One region of the Cupriavidus sp. SIMBA_020 genome, then DNA from elsewhere that is predicted to be linked to it. Evidence: predicted binding sites of a transcription regulator. Region 1 holds the regulator's gene; the other holds the start of a gene.
What was found. Region 1 encodes FNR, which switches genes on or off when oxygen is low (the NO sensors DNR and NnrR bind a similar motif). Its sites were predicted from a motif close to TTGATNNNNATCAA; they were not measured.
Positions count from the first base shown of each region.

Region 2: the regulator FNR is predicted to act here: its motif matches at 3,155-3,168, upstream of SB751_RS00565 (cbb3-type cytochrome c oxidase subunit I).

Region 1 is NZ_JAWRWU010000004.1:258,750-263,655, reverse strand. It holds gene scpB (SMC-Scp complex subunit ScpB) at 1-726, opposite strand, end outside; gene SB751_RS10405 (sulfite exporter TauE/SafE family protein) at 1,363-2,121, opposite strand; gene fnr (fumarate/nitrate reduction transcriptional regulator Fnr) at 2,206-2,931, shown strand; gene SB751_RS10395 (hypothetical protein) at 2,960-3,205, opposite strand; gene SB751_RS10390 (hypothetical protein) at 3,202-3,429, opposite strand; gene ccoG (cytochrome c oxidase accessory protein CcoG) at 3,470-4,906, opposite strand, start outside.
Region 2 is NZ_JAWRWU010000001.1:121,040-125,945, forward strand. It holds gene SB751_RS00550 (SCO family protein) at 1-52, opposite strand, end outside; gene SB751_RS00555 (c-type cytochrome) at 45-656, opposite strand; gene SB751_RS00560 (cbb3-type cytochrome c oxidase subunit II) at 689-1,291, opposite strand; gene SB751_RS00565 (cbb3-type cytochrome c oxidase subunit I) at 1,295-2,911, opposite strand; gene SB751_RS00570 (PLP-dependent aminotransferase family protein) at 3,246-4,754, shown strand; gene SB751_RS00575 (J domain-containing protein) at 4,815-4,906, shown strand, end outside.

The sequences.
Region 1 (4,906 bases):
CTGTTCGGTATTGGCGCCGTGGGCTTCCGTCTCCACCGGCTCCCCATGGTCGCCCTCCGCCGCGGCCACGACCTCCGCTTCCACCACCTCGGTAGCGGTCTCGACGGACTGGGGCTCGGCAAAGGCCTCTTCGTCGCCAGCCGGCGGGTTGGCCGTGGCAACTTCCTCAAAATCTATCGCCTGCTGGTCCAGCAGGGCAGCCTGGACCTGGGCCTGGGCATCCTCGAGCGGCGGCAGCTCATCCAGCGTGCGCAGCCCCAGATCGTCCAGAAACGCCTTGGTCGTGGCGTAGAGCGCGGGCCGCCCCGGCACGTCCCGGTGGCCGATCACCTCGATCCAGCTGCGATCCTCGAGCTTCTTGATCACGTCCGTGCTGACCGTCACGCCGCGGATTTCCTCGATATCGCCGCGCGTTACGGGCTGGCGATAGGCGATGATGGCAAGAGTCTCCATCACGGCGCGCGAATACTTGGGCGGCTTTTCCGGGTTGAGCCGGTCGAGGAACTCACGCATCTCGGGTCGGCTCTGGAAACGCCAGCCGCTGGCCAGGGCCACGAGTTCCACACCGCGTTGCTGCCAGTCCTGTCGCAATTCGTCCAACAGGACGCGGATGGTGTCGGCGCCGACATCGTCGGCGAAAAGACGGCGCAGATCGTTGACGCGCAGGGGCTCCTGCGCACAAATCAGCGCGGTCTCGAGGACGATCTTCGCCTCTTGGGTATTCATGTGATTGTGTGCAGCCTGTCTTTGCACCTGCTCCCGGACGAATCCCGGAGCACTGGAGATTTCGGATACAGCGGTACCGATGCCACCGCCATCTCATTGCGCAGCCAACTCGCAGCCTGTCGCAGCCCAGGCAGCCAAGCGGTGCACTTCGTTCTTTTGCATCGATTTGCCGGGTCGTTCCGGCAGGAGATCGTCCGAATCCGGCTGGCTTCGCCGGGAGTCGAACCTCTTGCGTCGCGCTCTCGCCTTTACCCTCGCAGGCGGAACCCTTCCCCTTGGAGCGGACATTCGCCAGGACAATCAGATTGCCAAGGCGGCAAGAAAAAACGGATATCGGCCCGGACAAGCTTCGTCCTGCGCCTGCGCCACCACTCCACAAGGCCGCCCGGCCTCTTAAACCAGATCTTTTGAACCGGATGAACTGTGGGGACGGATCCGGCAAGCCAATGCTGCCTCGGACCCATGGACACGCATCCCAGATCAGGGATGCCGGCCCGGCGACGCCAGGGAATTACATGGCGCGATACCGTGGTTCTCGCGATTGTATGGCATTCCCGGCCCCGTCCGCAACCCGCCCGCTGCCCGGCGTGGCAAATGGCACGAACCCGGATGGGCTGCCCCCCGCTCGGAATTGCCTCAGAACACCACGCAAAACCCATGCGCCGCCAGGGTCTCCGGCAGCCAGACCGCCCGCGCCACGCCCACCATGCCGAAGCCGATGATCAGCACCCCCGCCACGGCCCGGACCACCGGCCGGCGCGACAAATGGCGCACATACCCCGAAAGCCCCGAAATCGCCAGCAGGTTTGGCAGCGTTCCCAGCCCGAAGGCGAACAGCACCAGCGCGCCGGACACCGCATTGCCGGCCAGCAGCGCCATCGCGAGTGCCCCATAGACCATCCCGCACGGCACGATTCCCCAGGCGAGCCCCAAGCCGAAGCGCCTCATGAGCGGCGTATGTCGGGCGAGGCCGGCGGGCAGCCTGATACCGAGCGCGCCCATGCGACCCACTACCCCCTGGGCCACGCGCACCGCGAGCGCCTCCAGGCGCGCCGCGCGCATGCTGCGCCCACGCAACAGCCAAAAGCCCGACGTCACCAGCATCGCCCCGCCTGCGCCATAGAGCCATCGCTGCACGGGCAGATAGTCCTGCTTCCATACGGTGGCGCCTACGGCACCCATGACGGCCCCCAACAATGCGTAGGTGGTCAGGCGCCCGGCGTGCATCGCCAGTAGTTCGACAAGCCAGCCGCGCGGCGAGCGATGGATCGTCACTGGCACGCGCACTGCCGCGCGCTGCTCGGCGGCCATCGCTATGCCGCCGCACATTGCGGCACAGTGGACGCCACCAAACAACGCAACGATAAAAACACTGAAAAGCACACCAAATGGCAACGGTCCCTCGCTTCCGCGTCACTTCACGCGGTAAAATTGACTTGTCGCGCCCCTGCTGCAATGCGCATCACCAAGAGCCCTCAATTGCTTACCTCCATTCCCGTCACCGAGATCTCGCCCCGCTGCTCCACGTGCGGGATGGGTCAGCTTTGTCTGCCGGTAGGCATGTCGCAGCAGGACCTCCTGAAGATGGACACGCTCGTGCAGGAACGCGTGCGCGTGCACAAGGGCGAAACGCTGTATCGCATGGGCGATCCGCTTACCGCCGTCTATGCCGTGCGCTTCGGCACGCTCAAGACGCACGTGACGCTCGAGGATGGCCGCTCGCAGATCACCGGCTTCCATCTGCCCGGCGAGATCGTCGGCCTGGATGGCCTTGGCGAAATGCAGCATGCCTCCGATGCCACGGCCCTCGAGGACGCCGAAGTCTGCGTCGTACGCTTCAGCGAGCTGCAGGCGCTGTCGGGTGACCTGCCCTCGCTGCAAACCCAGTTCCTGCGCTTGATGAGCAAGGAAATCTCGCAGGACCAGGTCATGCTGATGACACTGGGCTCGATGCGCGCCGAGGAGCGGCTCGCCGCGTTCCTCGTCAATCTTTCCGAGCGCCTGTCGGCGCGTGGCTACTCGTCTAGCGAGTTCGTGCTGCGCATGAGCCGCGAGGAGATCGGCAGCTATCTGGGCCTGAAACTGGAGACCGTCAGCCGCCTGTTCTCCCGTTTTGCCGAGGCGGGCCTGATCCAGATCCGCCAGCGCCACGTCAAGCTCATCGACATGGCCGGCATCAAGCAGATCTACAACCGATCCTGCTGAGGCCACCTTGCCGGCGGTGGTGCGCGGGCTACTCGAGTTCATCGGTATCGCTGAGCGGCGTCGGCATGGTGTAGAGCGTCAAGCCGCTCGACAAGGCGCAGAACAGCCACGCCAACAGGAATCCCACGGTGTAGATCGCTTCGCGCGACGCGTCGACCGGATGACCGAAGAAGTTCAGGTCACTGGGATCCACAATCGAGAACACCGTTGCCGTGGCCACGCCGCCGATCAGAAACGCTGGCCACATCACCCACATCAGCCAGCGCAGTCTCATGGCCGCCTCGCCGTGTCATTGACATGGGCGTCGGCGCGTGCGGCGGACCCATCCAGCTTTTCCACCACCAGCCCATGCCGCGCAGCATTGCGCACCGGCACGTCGGCGTGGGTATTGGCGAGCCAGATCGTCACGCCACAGCCGATCATCGCCAGCAGCGGGCCACTCATCAACAACCACGGCCACGGTTCCTTCCACCACGGCTTGATTTGTTGCGCTGTCATTGCCTACTCCTTGCGTCGATAGTTTCCTGGATGACCCGCACTACAGGCCGCGCGGCACGATGAAGCTGGTCGCTTCCTGGATCTGCGCGCGTTCCCGCGCATCGTCCACGCCCTCCCCCGTGACCGTGATGCGGATCTTGTGCGTACCCTCTGGCGCGTCGTCGATAGGGATACGGATACGCACGGGCAACAAGCGGTTCGACGTGGGCGCCAGTGTTTCCGCCGACTTGTCGTACTCGATGGTCAGCCCTTGCAGCGCCGCGCTCGTCGCCTGCACCCGGACGCGCATCGGAGCCTCGGTGGTATTGATCAGTTGCAGCCGGTACACGTTCTCGATCCATCGACCTTCGACCTCGCGGCCCAGGGCACCACGATCGCGAATGACATCGACCTTGAGCGGCGCGCGCATCGCCAGCGACCCGATAAAGCCCCCCACCAGCACCGACCAGATCACCGCGTAGATGATCGTCCGCGTGCGGAACAGCCGCCTGCGCGCCGCCACCGCCGACAGGCTCTTGCGCATTGCGTTCTCGGAGGTGTAGCGGATCAGGCCGCGCGGATAGGCCATCTTGTCCATGACCTGGTTACAGGCGTCGATGCAAGCTCCGCAACCGATGCACTCGTATTGCAATCCGTCGCGGATGTCGATCCCGGTCGGGCAGACCTGCACACAGATGCTGCAATTGACACAATCGCCAATGCCGGCGGCCTGCCGGTCTGTCTTGCGCGATCGGCTGCCGCGCGGCTCGCCACGACCTACGTCATAGGTCACCACGAAGGTATCGCGGTCGACCATCACGCTCTGAAAGCGCGCGTACGGGCACATGTACTTGCACACCTGTTCGCGCATGAAACCCGCGTTGCCCCAGGTGGCGAACGCATAGAACAGCATCCAGAACGACTGCCATGGCCCCAGCGAGAAATCAACCACCTGCCCGCCCAGCTCGCGGATCGGCGAAAAGTAGCCGACAAAGGTGAAGCCGGTCCACAGGGCGACCACCACCCAGAGCGCGTGCTTGGTCGCCTTGAGCCGCAGCTTGCGCAGGCTCCACGGGTCGCCGTCCAGCCGGATGCGGGCGATGCGGTCGCCTTCCACGCGCCGCTCGATCCACATGAAGATCTCGGTGTAGACGGTCTGTGGGCACGCGTAGCCGCAGAATAGCCGGCCCGCAATGGCGGTGAACAGGAACAGCGCCAGGGCCGAGATGACGAGCAGGACCGCGAGGTAAATCACGTCCTGCGGCCACAGCACGAGGCCGAAGATATAGAACTTGCGGGCGCCGAGGTCGAACAACACCGCCTGCCGGTTGTTCCATTGCAGCCACGGCGTGCCGTAGTAGACCAGCTGGGTGAGGATGACGAGCCAGACGCGCCAGCTCGAGAAGGCGCCCGTGACCGAGCGCGGATAGATCTTGCGCCGGACCTCGTAGAGCGTCTCTTCAGAAGATTCAGCCGATTGGGCGGGCTGGGCAGGCTG
Region 2 (4,906 bases), on a different contig from region 1:
CCGGAGACCCGCGCGGGCGCGCGGGCTTAACACGGTGGGCGAGGCTAGCCACCCGGGCTGCCGAGCGCCGCGTCACCATCGAACGGCGCCGCCATGGTGGCGGTCTGGGTGCGCGCGGCGGCCACGGCTTCCGCCGTCACGGGGCCAGCGGTATTGCCCCACTGGCTGCGCACATGGGTCAGCACGGCAGCGATTTCGGCATCGGACAACTGGTCCGCGAAGGCCGGCATCGCCCCGTTGTAGGCGGTGCCCTTGACGGTCAGCTTGCCGGTCACGCCACGCAGCACGATGGACGCCAGGCGCGCCTCCTGCCCCACCACCCATTCCGAGCCCGCCAGCGGCGGGAACACGCCCGGCAAACCCTGCCCGGTGGCCTGATGGCAGGCCACGCAGCGGGCCTGGAACACCGCCGCGCCATCCACGGCGCCGCCGCCGGCACCCTTGGGCTTGCCTTGCAGGTCGGCCAGGGTGCGGCTGTCGCCCAGCGCCGAGGGCTGCTCGCTCTCGGACGTCACGATATAGAACGCCCCCCACGCCACCAGTGCCGCCACCATGGCCAGCACGTAGCGGGGAATCGGCGCGCGGTTCTCGTGCGGATCGGCATTCTCGCGGGCACGCGCCGCGGCGGCCTGCCGTTCTTCCGATGGATCTGCCATCTGTTTCCTCTGCGGATACGCTTGTCGTGTACTTATCGCGGGTTCGACTCGCCGCCGGCGGGCGGCAACACCGCCCCGGTGCGGTTCAGCGACTGGAGATAGGCCACCAGGTCAGACGCGGCGGCGGTTGGCACCACCACCTTGCCCGGCGGCGCGTAGCCCGGGGGCAGCGTCACCGGCTTGTCGCCCGGCTCCGGCGCATCCTTCACATCGAACAAGTACGGATAGCTCGGCATGATGCTGCCGCTCACGTAGGCGCGCGGCTGGTACAGGTGCCCGAGGTGCCAGTCGGCGCCGGGCTGGCGCACGCCGATATTCATCAGGTCCGGCCCGGTCCGCATGGTGCCCAGCAGGTGCGGCTTGTCGTAGTAATAGTCGCCGGCCACGGCCACGCGGCCCCAGCCGCGCTTGTCGTCCGGCGCGTAGGCGCTGTCGCGCGGCTGCTGGGAATGACAGTAGATGCAGCCGTTGGCGATATAGACCTCCCGCCCGCGCAGTTGCGCGGCGGTATAGGGCTTGGTGCCTTCGGTGGGCTTGACGTCCTGGAGTTGCAGATACGGCAGGACGACCAGCGCGCTGGTGGCCAGCGCCAGCATGGTCATGCCCCCCGCCAGCAGGGCGCTTTCATTGTTCACGGTTCAGACTCCCTCGGCAGGTTTTTGGCCCGGCTGGCTGGTTTTGCGCTGGCGGCCCTGGTGGAACAGCGCCGGGCGGTCACGATTGGGCCCGAGGCCGAAGATCGCGCAGACGAAGTTCGTCACGAAGAACAGGTGGCCCGCCAGCATCAGCGCCCCGCCCAGCGAGCGGGCGCGCAGGTAAGGCAGGGTCACGGCGACCGAGTCCATGAACGGCCGCGCCGCGTCCAGCATGGCCAGCCCCTGCAGCCAGCCGCCAATGCTCAGGAAGACGAAATAGATGCCGATGCCGCCCGCCGCGAGCCAGAAGTGCATATAGATCATCCAGCGGTACGGCCATTCGCGGCCGGTCACGCGCGGCACGATGAAGTACAGCGCGCCAAAGAACGCGAAGCTGACGAAGGCGTACAGCCCCAGATGGGCGTGGGCCACCGTGTAGTGCGTGAAGTGGGCCACGCGGTTGACCGCGCGCAGTGCCTCGAACGAGCCCTGGATGGAACTCAGCGTGTACATCATCCCGCCGAAGGTGACGAAACGCAGCGTCGGCGAGTCGATCAGCCGGCGGAAGTTGCCACGCAGCGTCTGGTGCTGGTTGATGGAGAACGCGATCACCGGAATCAGCATCATCATGCTTTGCACGATGGACAGCGTGATCAGCCACCCCGGCACCGGCCCGCCCACGAGGTGGTGGCCGCCCACCTGCCCGTAGAAGAACGCCAGCGCCCAGAAGCCCAGCAGCGAGAGCCCGTACGACCTGACCGGCTGGCCAATGATCTTGGGCAGGAAGTAATAGATGGAAGCCAGCGCCAGCGGCGTGTAGAACAGCCCCAGCACGTTATGGCCGAACCACCAGTTCATGGTGGCCTGCTCCACGCCGAAGTGCACACCGGGCACGTTGGCCACCAGGAACAGCACCGGGAACCAGAACAGCGCGCAGCCCATGTACCAGACCGACACGTAGAGGTGATCCACCTTCCGGTTGACCAGCGTCAGCACCAGCGGCACGCCCACGAAGGCGCCGCCCACCACGAACAGGATGTCCACCTGCCAGGGAATCTCGAGCCACTCCATGCCATCGGAAATCCCCGCGCCAATGCTGCCGATGCCGGCAATCAGCCCCGCATTCCACACCGCCGCGCCCAGCACCGCCCAGCGCGCGCCCACCAGCGCCGTCTTGAGCAGTCGGGGCAGCAGGAACAGGGCGATGGCCAGCCCGGCCATTGGCGCCCAGCCGTAGGCCACGGCATTCAGGTGGATGGTGCGAATGCGGCCGAAGGACAGCCAGGGCACGCTGGCGAGCAGGTCCGGTTCGTGCAGCTTGATCGAGGCGGTGAGCCCGGCCATCGACGCCACCACCAGCCACACCATGGCGCAGCAGATGAACAGGAACACGACTGGCGCGGAAGATGCATCGGCAGCATCGCGCGAGGGGTCGTCCATGCCCGGCGTCAGGTGCGCCGAGGCGGGATCCTCGGGCTGCCCGGCCTCGCCGTCGGCAAAGATCACCCGCGCGGCGGCTGGTGAAGTATCGAACAGGCCCTTCTGCATGCTCCAGATAAAGGCCGCCAGCGCGATCACCGAAAGCAGGAACGCGGAGAGCAGAATGGCGATGGTATTCATGGCATTGCCGGCAGGGCATGAGACGAGTCCTGCGCAGATTACGCACGGGGCGATTTGGCGCCCATAGCCACTTCCTGAGATTTTTGGGTGACCACCGCCGCCGGACGTTGCAGGCGCGTTACGCACAGGAGGTGCACAGGGGGCGCGCAGAGGGCACTGAATCGGGGCACCCATGCGAGGCGATCGTCCGGAAGATGGCCGCTTCGGCCCCCTGCCCTTGCAGCCCGGTTTTACCGAATTACCTTAAATTGCATCAAAGATGCAACTTAACTAGAATGGCGCCAGCGCTTGCCAGCGCGCGGTTTCCGACCGATCACTCGCCCCCCGCCCCATCATGAACGTCCACTTGACCATCGAAGGCCGCCACGGCCTGGCCAGTCAGATTTATCGCCAGTTGCGCGCCGGCATTCTCGACGGCCGTCTGGCACCGGGCGAGCGGCTCCCATCGACGCGCGAGCTTGCCACGCAACTTGGTGTTTCCCGGAAGACAACACTCGATGTCTTCGAGCGGCTGACCGCCGAGGGCTATCTGCGCTCGCGCACCGGCGAGGGCACCTTCGTGGCGGCGACCATGACCCGGCGCGGCAACCTGCCCACGCACGCCACGGCGTTGCAGCCGGCAGACCCGCTCTGGGAATCGATGCCGGACGCGCTGCCGATGCGCCAGGAGGGCGTCTCGCCCCAGTACGACTTCATGGGCGGCGTGACCGAAAAGCGCCTGTTCCCGTTCGACCAATGGCGCCGCTGCGTGAGCCATGCGGTACGCGTGCAGGCGCGCGCACCGGCCGGCTACCGCGACCCGGCCGGCGAGCCGGAGTTGCGGCTGGCCGTGTCGCGCTACCTGGCCCTCAGCCGCGCCGTGGTCAGCAACTGGCATGACGTGATCATGACCCAGGGCGCCCAGCAGGCGCTGAACGTGCTGGGGCGCGTGGTGCTGCGGCCCGGCGACGTGGTGGCGATGGAAGATCCCGGCTATCCGCCTGCCCGCATGAGCTTCAAGGCGGCGGGCGCGCGGGTGGTGCCGGTGCCCGTGGACGCGGACGGCATCGTGGTCAGCGCCCTGCCCGCGGACGCGCGCCTGATCTATGTCACGCCCTCGCACCAGTTTCCGCTCGGCATGCCGATGAGCCTGGAGCGCCGGCTGGCACTGCTCGACTGGGCGCAGCGGCGCGGCGCGCTGATCGTGGAGGACGACTACGACGGTGAATTCCGCTTCGAGGGCCGGCCGATGGATTCGCTCAAGAGCCTCGACCATGACGGCGTTGTCGCCTATGTGGGCACGTTCTCGAAGACCATTTTTCCGGAGCTGCGCATCGGCTACCTGATTCCGCCCGCCTCGCTGGCGCAGGCGCTGCGCCGGGCCAAGCAGACCGGCGACTGGCACAGTTGCACGCTCACCCAGACCGCGCTGGCCAAGTTCATGCTCGACGGCTACTTCGCCAAGCACCTGCGGCGCATGCACAAGGAGTACGCGGCGCGGCGCGCGGCGCTGCGGCGCTGGCTCGATCACGAACTGTCGCCGTGGCTGGCCCCGCTGCCGACGTCAGCCGGCATCCATCTGGTGGCCGAAATCCGTCCGAACGGCAAGAAGCCGCCTGACGAGGCCGCGTTCATCGCCCGGGCGGGAGCGGCGTCGATCGGCCTCTACGGCATCGGCGGCATGTTCGCCGGGCGGCCGCCGCGCGCGGGGCTGCTGATGGGCTACGGCGGCCTCAGCATCGAAGAGATCGACACGGCCATGCAGCGGCTGCTGGATACTCTCCAGGGCCAGCCGGCGTTACCGGGGGCTGCCCATCTGTTGCCCAACCGGCATACACGGCCGGGCCGGGCCGCTATACCTTGAAACATCCGGAATTCTGCCGTTAATTGTTGTCGGCCTCCGCTATTGCGTCTTTCCTGCTTGATGCATACCCATTACGACAACCTCAAGGTATCCCGCGACGCGCCCCAGGAAGTAATCCGGGCCGCGTACAAGTCGCTTAGCCAGAAATATCA